Methylomonas sp. 11b: one gene and its partners. The main gene of each other region encodes a partner of the protein of the gene in region 2 in a complex. Links are inferred from orthologs where the notes say so. Each region holds a gene or a part of one and is shown on either strand. Other genes may lie near its edges. The genes, in order: accC, accD and accA.

The links.
Region 1: the proteins of accD (region 2) and accC are in contact, whole or in part, in a solved structure (PDB 8UXZ), measured with the Escherichia coli proteins. The link is inferred for Methylomonas sp. 11b from one-to-one orthologs.
Region 3: the proteins of accD (region 2) and accA are in contact, whole or in part, in a solved structure (PDB 8UXZ), measured with the Escherichia coli proteins. The link is inferred for Methylomonas sp. 11b from one-to-one orthologs.

The regions. Positions count from the first base shown.
Region 1 is NZ_KI911557.1:1,504,820-1,511,658, reverse strand. The notes cover bases 2,773-5,757. They hold accC (acetyl-CoA carboxylase biotin carboxylase subunit), read left to right. Parts: upstream 2,773-3,585; coding sequence 3,586-4,929; downstream 4,930-5,757. Other genes in these bases: prmA (50S ribosomal protein L11 methyltransferase), read left to right, coding at 4,995-5,757; accB (acetyl-CoA carboxylase biotin carboxyl carrier protein), read left to right, coding at 3,128-3,565; aroQ (type II 3-dehydroquinate dehydratase), read left to right, coding at 2,773-3,138. Also shown: METH11B_RS0107000 (protein-disulfide reductase DsbD), read left to right, coding at 1-2,040; METH11B_RS0106995 (TlpA family protein disulfide reductase), read left to right, coding at 2,037-2,564; more of aroQ, read left to right, coding at 2,677-2,772; more of prmA, read left to right, coding at 5,758-5,879; METH11B_RS27685 (zinc-ribbon and DUF3426 domain-containing protein), read left to right, coding at 5,884-6,528; METH11B_RS0106965 (class I SAM-dependent rRNA methyltransferase), read left to right, coding at 6,535-6,839. UniProt on the Escherichia coli protein: This protein is a component of the acetyl coenzyme A carboxylase complex; first, biotin carboxylase catalyzes the carboxylation of the carrier protein and then the transcarboxylase transfers the carboxyl group to form malonyl-CoA.
Region 2 is NZ_KI911557.1:491,786-498,546, forward strand. The notes cover bases 3,855-6,761. They hold accD (acetyl-CoA carboxylase, carboxyltransferase subunit beta), read left to right. Parts: upstream 3,855-4,790; coding sequence 4,791-5,732; downstream 5,733-6,761. Other genes in these bases: trpB (tryptophan synthase subunit beta), read left to right, coding at 3,855-3,966; trpA (tryptophan synthase subunit alpha), read left to right, coding at 3,963-4,766; folC (bifunctional tetrahydrofolate synthase/dihydrofolate synthase), read left to right, coding at 5,744-6,761. In the rest of the region: METH11B_RS0102400 (isochorismatase family protein), read left to right, coding at 1-163; METH11B_RS0102405 (FAD:protein FMN transferase), read left to right, coding at 179-1,204; METH11B_RS0102410 (DUF2231 domain-containing protein), read left to right, coding at 1,257-2,018; METH11B_RS0102415 (phosphoribosylanthranilate isomerase), read left to right, coding at 2,138-2,758; more of trpB, read left to right, coding at 2,764-3,854.
Region 3 is NZ_KI911557.1:2,101,815-2,108,496, reverse strand. Bases 2,353-5,180 are described here. They hold accA (acetyl-CoA carboxylase carboxyl transferase subunit alpha), read left to right. Parts: upstream 2,353-3,193; coding sequence 3,194-4,168; downstream 4,169-5,180. Other genes in these bases: tilS (tRNA lysidine(34) synthetase TilS), read left to right, coding at 4,236-5,180; METH11B_RS0110165 (replication-associated recombination protein A), read right to left, coding at 2,353-3,105. Outside these bases: METH11B_RS0110175 (dinitrogenase iron-molybdenum cofactor biosynthesis protein), read left to right, coding at 1-273; METH11B_RS0110170 (DUF2959 domain-containing protein), read right to left, coding at 376-1,023; METH11B_RS29450 (hypothetical protein), read left to right, coding at 1,404-1,565; more of METH11B_RS0110165, read right to left, coding at 1,795-2,352; more of tilS, read left to right, coding at 5,181-5,564; METH11B_RS0110150 (hypothetical protein), read left to right, coding at 5,596-5,790; METH11B_RS0110145 (hypothetical protein), read left to right, coding at 5,793-5,990; METH11B_RS0110140 (diguanylate cyclase domain-containing protein), read left to right, coding at 6,004-6,682. UniProt on the Escherichia coli protein: Component of the acetyl coenzyme A carboxylase (ACC) complex. First, biotin carboxylase catalyzes the carboxylation of biotin on its carrier protein (BCCP) and then the CO(2) group is transferred by the carboxyltransferase to acetyl-CoA to form malonyl-CoA.

The DNA of each region.
Region 1 (6,839 bases), 1.0 Mb from region 2 along the record:
CGGGATAAAACCAAGTTTCAATCGCAGACCGAAGCGATTCAACTGGGTCAGGCAGTCATGCCGGATGGACTTGTTGAGCATGATCCGAGTTTGGGCGAAGTGTCGGTCTATCGAAATGCGCTCGACGTGGTGTTGCCGTTGATTAATCCAAACCGTCAAACCCAACTGAAGCTGTTGGTTAAATATCAGGGGTGTGCTGATGCCGGCGTCTGTTATCCCCCGCAAAAAGTGCTGCTGGATGTTGCCTTGCCGTTAGCGCCGCCCGCTGCAAATAGCGGAGCGCTTAATCAATTTGTGAAAGGCTTAAAGGGCTTGACGCCGGGTTTGTTTTCAGAGGAGTTGTTGCCGCCGGAGCAAGCGTTTCAGTTCTTCGCCAGTCTGAAAGATCCAAATACCGTGCAAGCGAGCTGGCAAATAGCCGAAGGTTATTACCTATACAAAGATAAGTTGTCGCTTAAATTGCAGGGTGTTTCGCAGACGCAATTGACGCCTTTGCAGCTTCCGGAAGGGGCCGCCTACCACGATGCGGAATTTGGCCAGGTGCAAATCTACCGCAGTCAGATCAGCATCGACGTACCGCTACTACGCGGAAGCTCGGCGGCCGAAACGATCAAATTGCTGGCAAAGTTTCAAGGTTGTGCCGACCGTGGGGTCTGCTATCCGCCGATGCAAGCCGAAGCGAGTTTGGACTTGCCGGCTGCGGACGCCTTGGCACCAGTCAAGCCGGCTGCGGTAGCCGAGTTGTCGGAGCAGGACAAAATCGTCAATGCTTTGCGACATGATAGTTTAGCGCTGACTTTATTCAGTTTTTTTGGATTCGGTTTGCTGTTGGCCTTTACGCCCTGTGTATTTCCGATGATCCCCATTTTATCCGGGATCATCGTCGGTCACGGCGACCAAATCGGCACCCGTAAGGCATTTTTGTTGTCCTTGAGCTACGTGTTTGCCTCGGCTTTGATGTACACCGTATTTGGTGTGCTGGCAGCCTTGTTCGGCAGCAACCTGCAAGCCACATTTCAAGAGCCTTGGGTGATCGCGGTGTTTTCGGGCTTGTTCGTGCTGTTATCGCTATCAATGTTTGGTTTTTACCATTTGGAGTTGCCCAAGTCCTTGCAATCAGTCTTGCATCACTCTAGCGATAAGCATCGCGACGGCTCTTATCTTGGCGCTGGCATTATGGGGGCGCTATCGTCGCTGATCGTAGGGCCTTGCGTGGCAGCTCCGTTGGCGGCGGCACTGATTTATATCGGTCAGACTGGCGATGTGGTGTTGGGCGGTTCGGCTTTGTTCTTGATGGGGCTTGGCATGGGGGCACCCTTACTGCTGTTGGGAGCGTCTGCCGGCAAGCTGTTGCCAAAAGCCGGGTCTTGGCTGAATTCCACTAAGGCGGTGTTCGGCGTAGCCATGCTGGCCGTGGCGGTGTGGATGCTGTCGCGGATTTTGCCGGCAGCGGTGACGATGTTTTTATGGTCTTTGTTGTTGGTTATTCCGGCTATCTTTCTGGGCGCCATCGATCCTCTGCCGGAATCGGCCTCGGGTTGGCGCAAGCTTTGGAAAGGGCTGGGTATCATCATGCTGGTGTTTGGCGTCTTGCAATTGATCGGCTTGAGTGCTGGAAACAGCAATCCGCTTCAGCCGCTGCAAGGAATGGGCTTTAATGCCCAGGCCCAGCCCGCTGCAGGTCTAAGCTTTCAGCGGGTGGCTTCGGTCGCAGAATTAGAGCAACGCATCCAGCAGGCGTCGGCCAGCGGCAAACCGGTGATGCTGGATTTCTATGCCGACTGGTGTATTTCCTGTAAAGAAATGGAGGCTTATACCTTTACGGATCCACAGGTAAAGCAGCAATTGGCGAACTTCGTGGTGTTGCAGGCCGACGTGACGGCGAATAATGAGGCAGATAAAGCCTTATTAAAACGCTTCGCACTGTTTGGGCCACCTGGCATTATATTTTTCGGCGCCGATGGGCAGGAACGGGCAGGGCAGCGCGTGATTGGCTATCAGGATGCCGCTACTTTTTTAAAAACCTTGCAACAACTATGAATAAGAAAATTATACTTACGGTGGTCGCCATAGCTTTTATTGGTTTAGCGGCGGGTCTGTTTGCCAGACAATATTTTTCTGCTACCGAGACCAGTCAACCGGCGCCGCAACTGAATTTCAGTTTGCCTGATCTGGCGGATCAGCCGCAGTCGGTCTCGCAATGGCAAGGCAAAATTTTAATTATCAATTTTTGGGCAACCTGGTGTCCGCCATGTTTGAAGGAAATTCCCGAGTTCATAAAACTTCAGGACGAGTATAAAGACAAAGGCGTGCAATTTGTCGGCATAGCCATTGAAGAGAAGCAGCCAGTAGAAGATTACCTGAAACGTATCAAGATCAATTATCCGGTATTGATTGGTGGCGAAGGGGCCACGATGTTGGCTCAACAGCTGGGTAATGTAATCAATACTGTGCCGTTCACAGTAATCATTAACCAACAAGGGCAAATTGTGCATCATCAGTTGGGCGAATTGACGCGAGAGAAAGTGTTGGAAGTGATTGGGCCGTTGTTGACGGCAAAATGACTGAAAAATCGGTAAAACGCTGTCTAATGAAGTGAAAAGCGGTTTATCTGGACAAAAACCTACAAATTAGGCAGAATTCCTTTTTGTTTAGTATTTTTGTTCAGCATCGGCAATGGCAAACCTCACTGTTCTCAATGGACCCAATTTAAATCTGTTAGGCATTCGAGAACCAGGGTTATACGGTAATAAAACATTGCAGAGTATCCAGCAGGCAATGGAGCAATTGGCCCAAACCCTTGGGCATCAATTAAGCTTTATGCAAAGCAATGCCGAGCACGAAATTATTGAACACATACATCAAGCTTATCGGCAGGGTGTCGATTTTATCATTATCAATCCTGCCGCATTTACTCATACCAGCGTGGCTATTCGTGATGCCTTGCTGGCAACCAAGATTGCATTCATAGAAGTACATTTATCGAACGTGCATGCCCGTGAGCCTTTCAGGAAGCATTCGTATTTTTCGGATATCGCCGTTGGCGTTATTTGCGGATTGGGGGCGAACGGTTACCAATTGGCTTTGCAAGCCGCTCATCAGATATTACTAGAGAGAACTCAGAACAATGGATATTAGAAAAATAAAAAAACTGATTGATCTTATCGAGGAATCCGATATTGCAGAAATTGAGATTCGTGAGGGCGAAGAATCAGTAAAAATCAGCCGTTATTCGGCGGCTGCGCCCGTGCAATATGCAGCGCCGGTTGCTGCGCCCGTGGCCGCCGCAGCGCCGGTTGTTGCGGCCGCTCCAGTTGAAGAAAAAGTCAGTGGTCATGTGGTTAAGTCGCCCATGGTCGGTACCTTTTACCGTTCGGCGTCGCCCGGTTCTGCGTCGTTTGTCGAGATTGGTCAGTCGGTTAGCAATGGTCAAACCTTGTGCATTATCGAAGCCATGAAAATTTTGAATCAGATCGAAGCGGATAAAAGCGGCAAAATCAAACAAATTCTGGTTGAAAACGGCCATCCGGTCGAATACGGCCAACCTTTGTTCATCATCGAATAACCGACAAAGGGGCTGGACTAATGTTTGAGAAAATTGTTATCGCCAATCGCGGCGAAATTGCTTTGCGTATTTTGCGGGCCTGTCGCGAATTGGGCATCAAAACCGTGGCGGTGTATTCCGAAGCGGACCGCGATTTAAAACACGTAAGATTGGCCGACGAAGCTGTCTGTATTGGGCCTGCCGCGTCCGCCGGCAGCTACTTGAATATCCCGGCAATTATCAGTGCCGCCGAAGTGACAGATGCCGAAGCCATCCATCCCGGTTACGGATTCTTATCCGAAAACGCCGATTTTTCGGAGAAAGTCAGTCAAAGTGGCTTTGTTTTTATCGGTCCGAGGCCTGAAACCATTCGGATGATGGGTGACAAGATCGCCGCAAAAAAAGCCATGCAGGCAGCGGGTATCCCTTGTGTGCCGGGTAACGGCGATCCTTTGGGGGAAGATGATGAAACCAATCTGAAAATGGCGCGGGAAATTGGTTACCCGGTCATTATCAAAGCGGCTGGTGGTGGAGGCGGTCGCGGTATGCGCACTGTGCATACCGAAAGTGCTTTGGTGAATGCGATTGCAATGACCAAGGCTGAAGCCGGTACCGCGTTCGGTAATAGCACCGTCTACATGGAAAAATTTCTGGAAGATCCGCGTCATATCGAATTTCAGGTGTTGGCGGACTCGCACGGCAATGCGATACATTTGGGTGAACGCGATTGCTCAATGCAGCGCCGCCATCAAAAAGTCGTCGAAGAAGCCCCTGCTCCTGGCATTACCGAAGAGCAACGTAAGCAGATGGGTGAGCGTTGCGCGCTGGCTTGTCAGGAAATCGGTTATCTAGGTGCGGGGACTTTCGAGTTTCTCTACGAGAAAGGTCAATTTTATTTCATAGAAATGAACACGCGGGTGCAAGTCGAGCATCCGGTCACCGAGATGATTACCGGTTTCGATATTGTCAAGGAGCAACTTCGGATTGCTGCTGGCGAGCCTTTGTCCATCACGCAAGAGCAGGTGAAGTTTACCGGTCATGCAATCGAATGTCGGCTAAATGCCGAAGATCCGAAAACCTTTATGCCTAGCCCAGGGGTGATCGATCAATTCCATATGCCAGGCGGGCCTGGCATCCGTTGCGAAACGCACATTTATAATGGCTATAAAGTGCCGCCGTATTACGATTCCATGATTGGTAAGTTGATTGCGCACGGCGACGATAGGGCGAGCGCGATCGCCCGGATGAAGACCGCGCTGAGCGAAATGGTGATAGACGGCATCAAAACCAATATCCCATTGCAACAAAGCATCATGGCTGACGCGGCGTTCGCCCAGGGTGGGCAAAATATCCATTATCTGGAAAAGAAATTGGGTATCCATTAATTCGGCTTGGGCGAGGAGATTAATAAAGTGGCGTCTCCTTTCCCAGCTAAAAGCTTTTTATAACTATGGCCTGGCATCAGCTTTCCGTTATCACCGACGAAACCACCGCTCCCGACATATCGGAGTTTTTCAGCGAACTGGGCGCGGTTTCGGTGACTTACAGCGACGCCGATGATGAGCCGGTGTACGAGCCGGCCATCGATCAAACAAAAATCTGGACCCGTACCCGGGTCACCGCCTTGTTCGAGCTCGATACTGATCCGGATATCGTACGCAACTTGCTGTTCAATCAATTCATAGGTCAGCCCTTGCAGGAATGGATAGCTGAGGTTTTGCAGGATCAGGCATGGGAACGGGCGTGGATGGAGCATTTCCAGGCAATGAAGTTTGCCAATCGTTTGTGGATTTGTCCCAGTGGTCAGGAACAGCACGAGCCCGGCACGGTTTGCATGACTTTGGATCCGGGCTTGGCGTTCGGTACTGGAACGCATCCGACTACTGCATTATGTTTGGAGTGGTTGGCCGGTAACGATATTAAAGACAAAGTATTAATCGACTACGGTTGTGGCTCGGGGATTCTTGCCGTGGCCGCGCTGTTATTGGGCGCCAAGCAGGCGCATGCGGTGGATATCGATCCGCAAGCGTTGACCGCCAGTCAATACAACGCCGAAAAAAACCAGGTACAGCAACGAATCGATTATTATCTGCCCGAACAGTTTTCCGCGTTTGCAGCTGATCTGGTACTCGCCAATATTCTCGCTAAACCGCTGATTGAGCTGGCCGCAACTATTGGCGCATTTGTCAGGCCGGGCGGGCAGTTGGTTTTGTCGGGAATTTTGAACGAACAAGCCGAATCTGTAGCAGCAGCTTATCGCGAGCAGGGCTTCGTTGTTGCGCCGCCGGTCAGTCAGGAAGACTGGTGTCGATTGGACGCCTATAAAACTGACTGAATAGATGTATAGCCGATGTCCGCATTGCGCTAAGCAGCACGAAGTTACCGTCGAGCATTTGCGGCAATCGCGTGGGTTGTTGGATTGTAAGGTATGCGGCAATTCTTTCGATGCGTTGCGATTCCTTAGTGAAGATGAGGATGTGGTGCTAGCGGATGAGTCGCCATATCCGGATGATCAAATTTCAGAAAAGCGGCCGCAGACTCCGGCGGTTTGGTTTGTCGCAACCAACTTGGCGTTGCTGTTATTGCTGGCGCAAATCCTGTATTTCGAGGGCTATCGTTTAACTATGCAGCCGCAGTTCAGGGCGGGTTTGGATAAAGTCTGTGCAGCCTTTGCTTGCCGGTTAGCGACGTATAAAAATATTGAGGAATTCAGCGTTTCGCATAGCGATTTGCGGGTTCAGAGCGATAGCAGCTATTTGTTTAGCGCCGTGCTTAGCAATCAGGCACCATTTGCGCAAGTGGCGCCGGATTTGAAGTTGAGTGTGTTGAATTTTAATGGACAGGTTATTGCAGAGCGGGTGTTTCGCACTACAGAGTACCTGTTAAGACCAACGGGACTAGCCCCAGAGCAGACGGTCGAAATCCGTTTGGCTATTGTGGCGCCTGCCGCGTCAATTGGCGGTTACACCTTTACCTTACTTTAGGGCAATATGAGCTACCCGGAACTGTTTCTGAAAAAAAACGAAGACAAACGCCTGCGGCAAGGGCATTTGTGGGTGTTCAGTAACGAGGTTGATAGCCAGCGCAGCCCATTGGAGCATTTTACGGCCGGCGACCTAGTCCTTGTCCACGATTCCGGCGGTAAGGCTTTGGGCATAGCTTATGTCAATCCTCATGCACTCATTTGCGCGCGCTTGTTGACGCGTAAAACCAATATCAAAATCAGTGAAAGTTTTTTTAAAGCGCGCTTGATTCAAGCTTTGGGTTTACGCGAGCGCTTGTTCGATAGACCCTA
Region 2 (6,761 bases):
GGCTGATGCGGTTTGTTCGCGCCAAGTCCAGCACAAAGATTACGCCTTGCAGCGCATGCTGCAGCAAGGTGTCACGTTGAGCTGTCACGAATCGGTGTTGTTCGAATGGTTGCGGGATGCTCGGCATAGCCATTTCAAAACTATTTCAGCGCTTTTGCGTTAATTGCACGGGGGTTTAATGCTACGGAAAGGATGGATCGCGGTAATACTGGGATTGTTGCTGGTACTGGGATGTGCGGAGCCGCTGCCGCCAGTAAAGACTTTTAGCGGTTTCGCGCAAGGTACTACGTATCACATCAGTTATTGGACGCCCCAAGCGCGGGATGATGCGCAAGTCAGCGCTGAAGTTGAAAAAGTTTTCCTGGATTTGGATAAAACCTTATCCAATTACCGACCGGACTCGACAATCGAACAATTTAACGCCAACACGTCGACAAATATTCAGCTGGTCGGCGACGAAATCGTGGCTTTGTTTAAAGTGGCCGACAACGTCAGCAAGCTGAGCCAGGGGTGTTACGATTTGACCATCAAGCCTTTGTTCGAGATGTGGGGTTTCATGGGGGAAGAGTTGACTATCCCAGACGATGCGGCGCTGCAAGCAGCTTTGGCGAATGTCGGCATGGACAAATTGCAGCTGGTCGACGATAGTCATATGTCGAAAAAACTGCCGAATGTACGAGTGGATTTGTCGTCAATCGCCCAGGGTTATAGTGTCGAGAAAATCAGCAACACGCTTGAGGCTTTGGGTATCCAAAACTATCTGGTGGAAATCGGCGGCGAATTAAAAGCGCTGGGTAGCAAACCGGACGGTAAGGCCTGGCGGATTGCGGTGGAAAAACCGCTGCCGGGCGAACAAAAAATGCACAAAGTGGTGACATTACCAAAGGAAACGCCGATGTCGGTGATGACCTCGGGTACTTACCGGCATTATTTCGACGTCAAAGGCAAGCGTTACAGCCACATTCTGGATGCCCGCAACGGCAAGCCGGTAACGCACGATTTAGTTGCTGTCAGTGTGTTTAACGAAAGCCCGACCATAGCCGACGCCTGGTCTACCGCTTTATTGTGCCTGGGGCAGGAAGAAGGGATGAAACTTGCCGATGCTGAGAAATTGCAAGTGATGTTTATCCAGCAACAAGGCACCGAGTTTTTGGAAAGTAAAACCAGGGCCTTGACTATGTCCACCCAAGTGACGATTAACTAGGCTAAGGCCTATCGTGGTAGTATCCGCGCAAAACTGAAGCGGGGGAGATTTTATGTGGGGTCTAAACGATCACTTGACGTTTGCCGTGCATGGTGGCGGCGATAACGGTGGAGGAGTGGCCGGTGGGGTGGAGAGCTTATTGTCCTTCCTAGAAGTGCTGGTGCGGCAATCTCCTTCGGAAAGTCTGGATAGTTTATTGCCGGGCGTTGCTGCGTTACAAAATATTCATCCCTTGCTGGTGCATTTCCCGATTGCGTTGTTGACTATGTTCTTCACTCTGGATTTGATCGGCAGCGTGGCGAAGCGCTCGGAGTGGCGGCAGATAGCCGGCGCATTTCTGTATCTGGGTACCGTGTTTGCCGCGCTTACCGTGGCGGCCGGTTTAGTGGCGGCAGGGAGTGTGGCGCATGGTGGTGATGTTCACGAGATCATGGAGCATCATGAGCATCTGGGTATTTCGGTATTGAGTCTGGCTACTGCGCTGTCGGCGTGGCGTTTGTTTAGCAAAGGGCTGATAGTCGGACCAGCTAACACGCTGTACTTGTTGATGGCGGCGATTTTAGCCGCCTTGTTGGCGTTTGCCGCCGATCTGGGTGGTCTGATGGTTTATAAACATGGCGTCTCGGTGCACGCTGCGGATCAAGTCAATCAAGCGGCGGCGCGCGCTCATGAACACGAAGGTGCTGTTGAGGATAGTTTGCCGGCAACGCATGAAGAAGCCGAAGTCGAAGATTTGAAACCGGAAGATAGTCATCAGGACGAAACGACGCATGGCGTTGCCGGTCATCATCACGACCATCATCATGCCCATTGACGCCCGCCTGAAGAGCCGTCGGACAAAGGCTGACAAGGGTCAGCCTTTTTTTATTGGTCCCGACATGACATATCGGATAGCTGTGTTATCCTACGCCGCCATTTTTTGTGAGGCTTTGGATGCGTACCCGCGTTAAAATTTGCGGCTTTACCCGAGTGGAAGATGCGCTTTGTGCCGCCAATTTGGGCGTGGATGCTATTGGTTTGGTGTTTTATCCGCCCAGTCCAAGAAACGTAAGCATCGAACAAGCCGCAAGCATCAGCAGAGCATTGCCAGCCTTTGTTAACGTGGTAGCCTTGTTCGTCGATGCCGCGCCGGCTTTGATTCGTGAAGTCTTGAATAAAGTAAGGGTGGATTGCCTGCAATTTCATGGCGATGAGCCTGCAGATGGTTGCCGGATTTACGATAAATCGTATATCAAAGCCATTCGCATGCAAGCGGATACGGACGTTCTAGGGTTGCAAAAGCAATACAACGATGCGGCCGGATTACTGTTGGATGCCTATCATCCGGGAATGCAGGGCGGCAGCGGTAGCGGTTTTGACTGGGATTTGATTCCGACGACCCGCAGTTTGCCGATCATTCTCGCGGGCGGATTGACGCCGGAAAATGCCGGGGAAGCGATTAAAGCTGTAAAACCGTATGCAATGGATGTGAGCAGCGGTGTTGAGGCCGGGAAAGGCATCAAGGATGCAGCGAAAATGGCTGCGTTTATAAGAAAAACTAATCAAGCGACTTGAGAACTATGACAGAAAGATACGATATGCCGGATGCCCGGGGCCATTTCGGGCCTTACGGCGGTATTTTTGTGGCGGAAACGCTGATGCCGGCCATTACCGAATTGAACGAAGCCTATCAGCGCTATATGCAGGATCCGGAGTTCCTCGCCGAGTTGGATGCCGATCTCAAGGATTATGTCGGTCGACCGTCGCCGCTGTATCATGCAGAACGCTGGAGTAAGCATTTGGGCGGTGCGCAGATTTATCTGAAGCGCGAAGATCTCAATCATACCGGCGCACACAAAGTTAACAACACGGTCGGTCAAGCCCTGTTGGCTAAGCGCATGGGCAAGACCCGCATCATCGCCGAAACCGGCGCCGGTCAGCATGGCGTTGCCACCGCGACTGTCGCGGCGCGTCTGGGCTTGGAGTGTGTGGTGTACATGGGCGCAGTGGACGTGGCCCGCCAATCCCTGAATGTCTATCGAATGAAGTTGTTGGGCGCCACCGTGGTGCCTGTGCAATCAGGCTCTAAAACCCTCAAAGACGCATTGAACGAAGCTCTGCGCGATTGGGTGACCAATATCGATAATACTTTTTATATTATTGGCACCGTGGCCGGTCCGCATCCCTATCCGGCAATGGTTCGGGATTTTCAGGCTGTGATTGGCCGTGAAGCCCGTCAACAATGCATCGACCAAACCGGCCGCTTGCCCGACGTGCTCTTGGCATGCGTGGGCGGCGGTTCCAATGCCATCGGCTTGTTTTATCCGTTTATCGACGACAAGTCCGTGAAAATGATCGGCGTCGAAGCGGCCGGCGACGGCGTTGAAACCGGTCGTCATTCAGCACCGCTATGTGCCGGCCGTCCTGGCGTATTGCACGGCAACCGGACGTATTTGATGGCTGACGACGATGGCGAAATCATCGAAACCCATTCTATCTCCGCCGGCCTGGATTATCCCGGCGTTGGCCCTGAGCATGCCTGGCTGAAAGATACCGGTCGAGCCCAGTATGTGAACATAACCGACGACGAAGCCATGGCTGGCTTTCATGCCTTAACCCGCATGGAAGGTATTATTCCGGCTCTGGAATCCAGCCATGCCATGGCTTATGCGATGAAACTGGCGCCCACCATGCGCAAGGATCAAATCATTGTTATTAATTTGTCCGGACGCGGCGATAAAGATATGCAAACGATTATGCAACGCGAGGGCATCAGTTTATGAGCCGTTTAGCTAACAAATTTGCCGAATTGAGAGCCTCCGGCCGTAAAGCCTTAATTCCGTTTATTACTGCCGGTGATCCTTATCCGGAATTCACCGTCCCTTTGCTGCACGAAATGGTCGCGGCTGGTGCCGACGTCATTGAATTGGGTGTGCCGTTTTCCGATCCGATGGCCGATGGCCCGGTAATACAACGCGCCAGTGAGCGTGCGTTATCGCACCATGTTGGTTTGCGAAAAGTATTGAGCATGGCCATCGAGTTTCGGAAAACCGATCAGACCACGCCATTGGTGTTGATGGGTTACCTAAACCCGATCGAAATCATGGGTTACGAAGATTTTGCCAATGCTGCGCAACGCGCCGATGTTGACGGTGTGTTGACCGTGGATTTGCCGCCGGAAGAATCCGAGGCTTGCGTCCATATGCTGCGCGAGCGCGGCATAGATCAGATTTTTTTACTGGCGCCTAACACCACTGCTGAACGGATTCAGAAAATGGATGCAGTGGGCAGCGGCTATTTATATTACGTGTCGCTGAAAGGCGTCACCGGTGCCGGGCATTTGGATACCGCCGATGTCGAACAAAAATTACAACTGATTCGCCAGAATACCGCTTTGCCGGTTGGGGTTGGTTTCGGAGTCAAGGATGCCGACACCGCGAAAACTATCGCCGCTATTGCCGACGGTGTCGTGGTGGGTAGCGCGCTGATCAGTAAAATAGAAGCAAATCTCGATGATCCTCAGCAAGCCAAGCATGAGATCATCACCCTGTTGAAATCCATGCGCGAAGCCATGGATGTTTAAGCTTTCAAGCGGAGACTACACCGAATGAGTTGGTTTGAAAAACTGGTCCCCTCTGCCATCAGAACCGAATCCTCGCAGAAGAAAACCACCGTGCCGGAAGGCTTGTGGAATAAATGTCCGCGTTGCGATGCGATTTTGTTCAACGCCGAGCTAGAAAAAAACTTAAGCGTTTGCCCAAAATGCGATCACCATTTACGCATTTCGGCGCGCAAACGGCTGAATATGTTTTTGGATGAAGATGGCCGTCAAGAGATCGGTGCTGGATTAAAGCCCAGCGATCCTTTGAAGTTCAAGGACAGCAAACGCTATAAAGATCGCATCAGTCAGGCGCAAAAACAAAGCAACGAGAACGATGCATTGGTGGTGATGAAAGGTACGCTGAAAGGCGCCGGTATCGTCGCTGCGGCGTTTGATTTTGGTTTCATGGGCGGTTCGATGGGCTCGGTGGTTGGCGAGCGATTCGTGCGCGGCGTGAACGAAAGTTTGCGTTTGGGTGTGCCGTTCATCGTCTTTACTGCCAGCGGCGGTGCCAGAATGCAGGAGTCTTTGTTCTCGCTGTTTCAAATGACCAAAACCAGCGCGGCCTTAACCAAATTAGCCGAAGCCGGAATTCCGTATATTTCCTTCATGACCGATCCAACTATGGGCGGTGTTTCCGCCAGTCTGGCGATGTTGGGCGACATAAACGTAGCCGAACCGGACGCCTTAATCGGTTTTGCTGGTCCGCGAGTCATCGAGCAAACGGTTCGTGAAAAGTTGCCGGAAGGTTTCCAGCGCAGCGAATTTCTCCAGGAACACGGAGCCATAGACATGATCGTTGATCGCCGCGAGATGCGCGATAAAATAGCCAGTATTCTGGCTATTATGTGCGCCGGTAGCAGCAGCGCGGACGTGGTCGACGTTATTCCTTACAGTGAGCCATTAAGCAATCAGGGTGAGAGCGATAATCCGCAGCCTCAGGAATAAATACGGTCGAAATGACACGTTTTGATTCGCTGCAAGCCTGGTTGGACTGGCAGGAAAAATTACATCCTCGGCCTATCGATTTGGGATTGGGACGGGTTGCCGGCGTATATCGGCAGCTTAACCCCGAGCAGAAAAAGCCGCTGACTATTACAGTTGCCGGCACCAACGGCAAGGGTTCCTGCGTGGCATTTCTGGAAGCGATATATCGCGCCGGGGGCTATAGAGTGGGTGCTTACACATCGCCGCATATTTTGCGTTATAACGAACGCATTCGTATTGATGGCGAGCCCGTTGCCGATGCGATGATTTGCGACGCTTTTGCCCGTATAGATGCGGCACGCGGCGAGACCAGTTTGAGCTATTTCGAGTTTGGCACATTGGCGGCGTTGAGTATTTTCGCCGACGCGGGTCTGGATATTCAGTTGCTGGAAGTCGGTTTGGGCGGCAGGCTCGATGCGGTGAATATTGTTGATCCCGATGCGGCGATTGTGACGACGATAGCACTCGATCATGTCGATTGGCTGGGCCATACTGAAGAAGCCATCGGCCGGGAAAAAGCCGGCATCTTTAGGCCGGGTGTAGCGGCTATAATTGGCGATCAACAAGGGCCTCGCTCGGTAGTCGAAGTCGCTCAGCAAGTGGGGGCCACCGTACTGCAAATGGGCAACGCATTCACGTATCAAAAACGGTCGGACGACTGGCAATGGCGGTCTGCTGATACGCAAATCAGTCGCTTGCCACCGCCGGCCTTTAAGGGTGAGCACCAATATCGAAATGCTTCGTCGGCGATAATGGCGATAAAAACCCTACAGCCTCTACTAGCGATCAGTGACGATGCAATTCGGCAAGGCTTGCAAAGTGCCCAGCTATCCGGGCGTTTTCAATTGATTGCCGGCTCGCCGCGAATCTTGCTTGACGTGGGGCATAACCCGCAAGCTGTGCAAACACTAATCGACTATTTGCACGAATACTTCCCGGAAGTCAGAATACACGCAGTTTTTGCGATGATGCGGGATAAAGATATTGCCG
Region 3 (6,682 bases), 1.6 Mb from region 2 along the record:
TCTACTGTGGAAGCCGATAGTGCGGAAGACAGAAATCTGTTCCGGGCTAATATGATCAAGGATTGCCATGTGCTGTTCGTGCAATCCATCGGCGGACCGGCGGCCGCGAAAGTGATACGTGCGGATATTTATCCGATCAAGGAACCCGATGTTATCGACGCGGTGGAGAAACTCACCGAGTTTCAGAAAGTGTTCGATGCCGCGCCGCCTTGGATGGCGAAAGCCCTCGGTAAAAGTGCCGAGGAGCGGAAGCGGTTTGCTCATCAGGAATAAGATTCGAAAATCGTGCATCTTACCCTCTCCGTTGAGAGGGTAAGTTTTCGGTTCTAAAATTGTCTGCCTTTGCTTTAATCAGAATAGCTTGGTGGAGAAGCGCTATTGCTTTTCCATAGTCTTGATAAACCCGTCCGCCTCATTAATCGATTTTTCCATTTCCACTACCAAGGCCGATACATCGGATTTAACCGAGTCCAACTGGCCTTTTAGCGAGGCGATGGCTTGAGCATTCAGGTTGTGTTTTAGATAGAGCACCTGATCGCGAAACACGCTGAGCACTGGCTCGATTTTGGTTTCGGCTTTGCGCATTGCCTCAATCAGTTGTTGATAGTGCGCTTTGGTGGCTGTCAATTTTTGCTGACTATTCCGTCTTAGCGAGGCATTACTGTATTGGCTTAGTTCGGTTTCCCATTCGCTGAACAGTGCGCTGGAGACGTCTTCTATGTCGGCGATGCGTTTGTTAACTTCCTCGGCCTTTTTCACGCTGGCCTCATATTCACCGTTAAGTTTGTTGTAGGTGGCTTCCAAATCGCCGCCCTTAAAATTAGTCATCACGGTGAATTGTTCGAGTGCCGATTTAAATTGTTGCTTGGTTTCTTCCTGGGTATCGCGGGCTTTTTCCACGCGATGCACCATCACTTCACGTTTAGGGATGCCGATTTTCTCCAGGCCGCTGTAATACGCGCTGGAACAGGCGGCTAAGCCAAACGTCAACAAAAACAACATAAAACGCGAACTGTATTTCATAAAAGCTCCTTGGATGGGTGAGCGCATTATAAGCTGGAGTCGGTGTAGTTCAACTTGGCTTGGTCGCTGGGTTCTTGGCAGGTAGACAGCGCGCGAGCATTCGATTGTGAATAGATTCACATATTCGGCATTGGGTTTTAAAACGCAATAAACATAGACAAGCAAACTCCAGAGTTAATCAGGGTTACAGCGGATATCAATAATATCTAAAGTTAAATAATGCGAGTGCTATTCAAAATTTATCTATTGCCAGTGGCGGATGATCCGATTTTGAGTTTTACTTAAGCCACGTTTTCGAACAGGGCTTTGAAGAAGTTTTGGGATGATTTAAAAAATTATTAACAGTTTTAATTATTATTTTTTTATATTAGGTGGCGCAAATGAACGAATTAAAAAAAGACATGTTTATTGGTTCTGTATCGTTTTTAGGTATAGTCGCTTTTGTTTCAGGACAGTTTATATTGTCAACAATGATGTTTGGGGTGGCAGCAGTATGGAGCACGATTTTATTAAATAATCGTGCGCAAGCAGTTAAGAGTTGAAAGTTTTCTCCTATAGTCAGAGACTTGCAAACGATCTTCCATCATGCGTTTGCTTCCATGCTCCCATAGATTCCTTGGTTTATGGGAGTTTTTTTTGCCCGCTACCATAAGCGCAGAGCGAATCAGTTAATTCCGCTATCTATATATTCCAGTTATAATCGAGTTTTTAATGGTGTTTTGCTGTAGTTAAAATTATAGCCGCCAAAAGATTGCATCCAGTTTTCAATTCTTATAATTTCCGCAGGAAATTCAGTTTCTCTTTTATTTTTATTTCCAAACCACGTTCCGCCGGAAAATAATACTGCCGGGCTTTTAACGATTCCGGGAAATAGTTTTCGCCGGCGGCATAAGCATTTTTTTCGTCATGGGCGTAGCGATAGTCCGCACCGTGTCCCAGTTCCTTCATTAATTTGGTTGGCGCATTGCGTAAATGGATGGGTACTTCCAGCGAGCCGCAGTTGCGAGCGTCCGCCATGGCGGCTTTGTAGGCCACGTAAACCGCATTGCTTTTCGGCGCGCAGGCCAGGTAAACGATGGCTTGCGCCAGCGATAGTTCGCCTTCGGGGCTGCCCAGCCGCTCGTAAGCGTTGGTAGCATTCAACGCCAATTCCAGGCCTCTCGGGTCGGCGTTGCCTATGTCTTCGGATGCCATCCGAATAACTCGGCGGGCGATATACAAAGGATCGCAGCCGCCGTCCAGCATTCTGGCAAACCAGTACAGCGCGGCGTCCGGGTCGGTGCCACGTACCGATTTATGTAAGGCAGAGATTTGATCGTAGAAAATATCGCCGCCCTTGTCGAAGCGATTGGCATGGCCCAGCAGCACTTCGTCCAATACTTCGCGATTCACGGTTTCCCGGCCGTCGATGTTTTCCGCCAGATCGGCGGCGATTTGCAGGATGTTTAAACAGCGGCGGGCGTCGCCGTCGGCGGCTTTGGCGATCATGGTCAACACATCCGCGTCGATCTGCAAATTGCGGCTACCCAGTCCGCGTTCTGAGTCAGTCAATGCATTATTTAACAAGGCCTCCAGATCTTTGGTCTCGATGCTGCGCATCACGTAGACCCGCAGTCGGGACAGTAAGGCGTTATTCAACTCGAACGAAGGATTCTCTGTGGTGGCGCCGAATAAAATAATCGCGCCGCTTTCGATGGGGGCCAACAGCGAATCCTGTTGGCTTTTGGAAAAGCGGTGAATCTCGTCGATAAACACCACCGTATTCAGATTGCGGCTCTGTTTGACTTCTTCCGCCTCGGCTACCGCCGCCCTGATTTCTTTCACGCCGGCCATCACCGCCGACAATTCGATGAAATGGCAATGCGCGCTGGCGGCGATGATTTTGGCCAAAGTGGTTTTTCCGACTCCGGGTGGCCCCCAAAATACCAGCGAGTGCGGCACGCCTTGTTCGATAGCCACGCGCAGCGATTTGCCTTTGCCGAGCAGATGCTGCTGACCGATGAAATCGTCCAGCGTAGTTGGCCGCATTCTGGCCGCAAGCGGCGCATAGGCGGTATTATCAAAGGCGGTAGCATTCTTCATTTGCAGGGGCTCGGTAAAACAAATAGGCAATGACGGCATTTTTCATTAGAATTGCCGGCCATTTTATTGATTCTAATGCCGGATTGACATGGATTTAAAATTCTTAGATTTCGAACAGCCGATTGCCGAACTCCAGGCCAAGATAGAAGAGCTGCGTAAGGTAGAGCTGGACAACAATTTCGACATTTCCGAAACCTTGAAGCAACTCGAACAGAAATGCGAGAGTTTGACCGAAAGTATTTTCGCGGATTTGTCGGACTGGCAAATATCGCAATTATCCCGCCACCCTGGCCGGCCGTACACCTTGGATTATATTGATCTGATATTCACAGAATTCCACGAGCTGCATGGCGACCGCTCCTATGCCGACGATCCGGCGATAGTCTGCGGGATGGCGCGTTTGCTGGGACAGCCGGTGGTGGTGATCGGGCATCAGAAGGGCCGGGATACCAAGGAAAAAATTTATCGTAATTTCGGCATGCCGCGTCCGGAAGGTTATCGCAAAGCTTTACGCGTGATGAAGTTAGCCGAGCGTTTCAAGCTGCCTATCATCTGTTTGATCGATACTCCGGGCGCTTATCCGGGTATCGGCGCCGAAGAACGCGGTCAAAGTGAGGCTATCGCCCGTAATCTGTTCGAAATGTCCAAACTCCGCACGCCTATTATTTGCACCGTGATCGGCGAGGGTGGTTCTGGTGGGGCGTTGGCTATTGGTGTGGGTGATAGATTATTAATGCTGGAATACAGTACATACGCGGTTATCTCTCCGGAAGGTTGTGCCTCGATTCTATGGAAAAGCGCCGATAAAGCCCAGTTGGCGGCGGAAGCGATGGGGATAACCTCGGACCGCGTACGTGAGCAAGGTTTTCTGGATGAAGTGATTCGCGAGCCAGTGGGTGGCGGTCATCGCAATTTCGAAAAAATTGCCGCCAATTTGCAGGACGCATTGTCCAGGCACCTTAACGATCTTCAGCAACAGGCGGAAAACATGGATTTACTGCTGGAGAGACGTTATCAGCGCATTATGCGTTTTGGTTCGTACATCGAAGAGCCGGTTAAATAAAACTGTCAGTCATAATTAGTTGATCAACAAAAGGCCGAGTCAAATCGGCCTTTTTTGTGAGTAAACCATGCCCGATCTCAATCCGCAGACTATTGCTGCTCTATTGCCTGCCACGTGCCGGAAAGTGTTCGTCGCCTATAGCGGCGGTTTAGACTCGACTGTGCTGCTGGATTTATGCGTGGGCTTGCCGGCGCTCGCCGGCAAGGTCATCGCCGTTTATGTCGATCACGGCTTGCAAGCTGAGTCAGCGGGATGGGGCGAACATTGTCGCCGGCAAGCAGAAAGCTTAAGTGTGGATTTTGAATTGTTAACGGTAGATGCGCGGGCCTGTAACGGCGAAAGCCCGGAAGCTGCGGCCCGCGAAGCGCGCTATCGGGCGCTGCGGCAACTATTAGCTGTCGACGATATTATCCTGCTGGCCCAGCACCGCGAAGATCAGATGGAAACCTTACTGCTGCAATTGTTTCGAGGCGCCGGCGTGTCAGGCTTGGCCGGCATGCCGATTTCCAGTGCGTTTGGGAACGGACAACTGCTGCGGCCACTATTGGATGTGGCTAAGGTCGATATCCAGCGCTATGCGCAACAGCGCGGTTTGCAATGGGTGGAAGATCCCAGCAATCAAAGCAGCGATTTCGACCGCAATTACCTGCGTAACGAAATTCTGCCGGTGTTGAAACAGCGCTGGCCGGCGCTGGATAAAACGGTTGCGCGTTCGGCTAAGCTCTGCGGCGACGCGGCGCAGATGATAGAGGCTTGGGCGAAGCAGAACTTGCCGGCGGCTTTCCATCCCACCGATGGCAGTTTCGATATCGCCGATTTATCAGCGATCACGGCGACGCAGCTGAACTGTCTTTTGCGGCACTGGTTGGGATGCATGGGATTGAAGCCGCCGAGTCAGGCGGTGTTGCAAACGCTAGTCAATCAGTTAATGGGCGGACGTGCCGATGCATTGCCGCAAATTTATATTCAAGGCCATTCCATCCGCAAATATCGGCAAAAATTGTATTGCATCCCCGAGCTCAATCTACGAAAGGACACTGAAGCAAAGTGCTGGGCGCAAGAACAGGAGCAAATATCTTTAAGCAATGGCTATGTGTTGCGTAGAAATTCAGCATCGGTCGGGTTATCTAAAGATTTATGGCAGAATGCAATAGTGACGGTGGAGCCACGGCGCGGCGGCGAAAAGCTTAAATTGCCTGGTCGGGTCGGTCATCATGGTTTAAAAAAACTCTACCAGGAAGCAGGGGTTCCGCCTTGGGAAAGAGATATTCGGCCATTGATTTATTTGGATGGTAGTCTGGCTGCGGTAGCAGGCTTATGGATTGCGGAATGGGCTTGGCTTAGTGCGGTGGACGCTTGTTACCAGTTGGATTGGCGCGCATCCGAAAGCATGTAATGATAGCTAACGAAAACCGATAGGAGGTGTCATGTTGATGTTTCCCGAGATACTCCAGGCCATGATCGTGGGCATGATGATCGCGATTCCGGCGATCTTGATCTATAAAAAAGCCGGTCTAAATCCGGCGTGGGCGGCATTGGTGTTTTTGCCGGTCTTTGGATTGCTGATCGTGTTTCTGCAACTGGCTTTCAAAGAATGGCCGAATGCAAAAAAGGAGGGCTAGTCATGGAACTATTTTTCGTGTTGTTGCCGGCATTCATGCTCTTTTGCCTTTGGCTGGGCTATCGAATTTTGGAAAAAGCCGGATTCGACGGGCGCTGGACGCTGGTTTTGTTGGTGCCGGTGCTTAATGTCATCATGATTTGGGTGTTTGCATTTAGCTCGTGGCCCAAGTTACAAAATGGCGTAGACCAGGGTTTTTAAGCGGCATCCTGAAATGACCGAAAAGACCCGCGGCAAACTTCCGGCGATTTTCATTCCGGTGGTGTTATTCATCGTGTTTGATGCGGTGGCGCTGGGGCTTAATTTTTGGATTTCCGCAAAGCTGGAAAAGAGCGCGGTGGCTATTAATTTATCCGGCCGCCAACGCATGTTGTCGCAGCGGATGACCAAATCTTTGCTGATGTTGCATGTCGTGCAAACCAATACGGAAAAGCTCAGCGCTTTTAGCGAATTTTCCAATGCTGTCGACTTGTTCGATAAAACCTTAGGTGGTTTTTTGCAAGGCGGTATGACCAGTAGCGGTGATGGCAAACCGGTTTATCTGGCCGCCGCCGATGCCCCCAATACGCAAATGATTATCGGCTCGGCGTCCCAGCTCTGGACGCTGATTCACAAACGCCTATCGCCGGTTGAACAGGGCGGTGCCGGGGTTGATGCCGAGATTTTGCGGCCGGCACTGAATGCTTTGTTGATGCATAACTCGCAATTGCTGGGTTTGATGAATGAGCTGACTACCGCATTGGAGCAGAACGCCACCAAGGAAGTGTTTTATCTGCGCAGCTTGCAAGCCAGTTTGCTGTTACTGGCATTGCTGAATTTTGCCTTGGTCTGCAAGCGCTTGCTGGCGCAAATCAAGCAATCGCAGGGCAATGTGCAGGCCTTGCGCAATATCA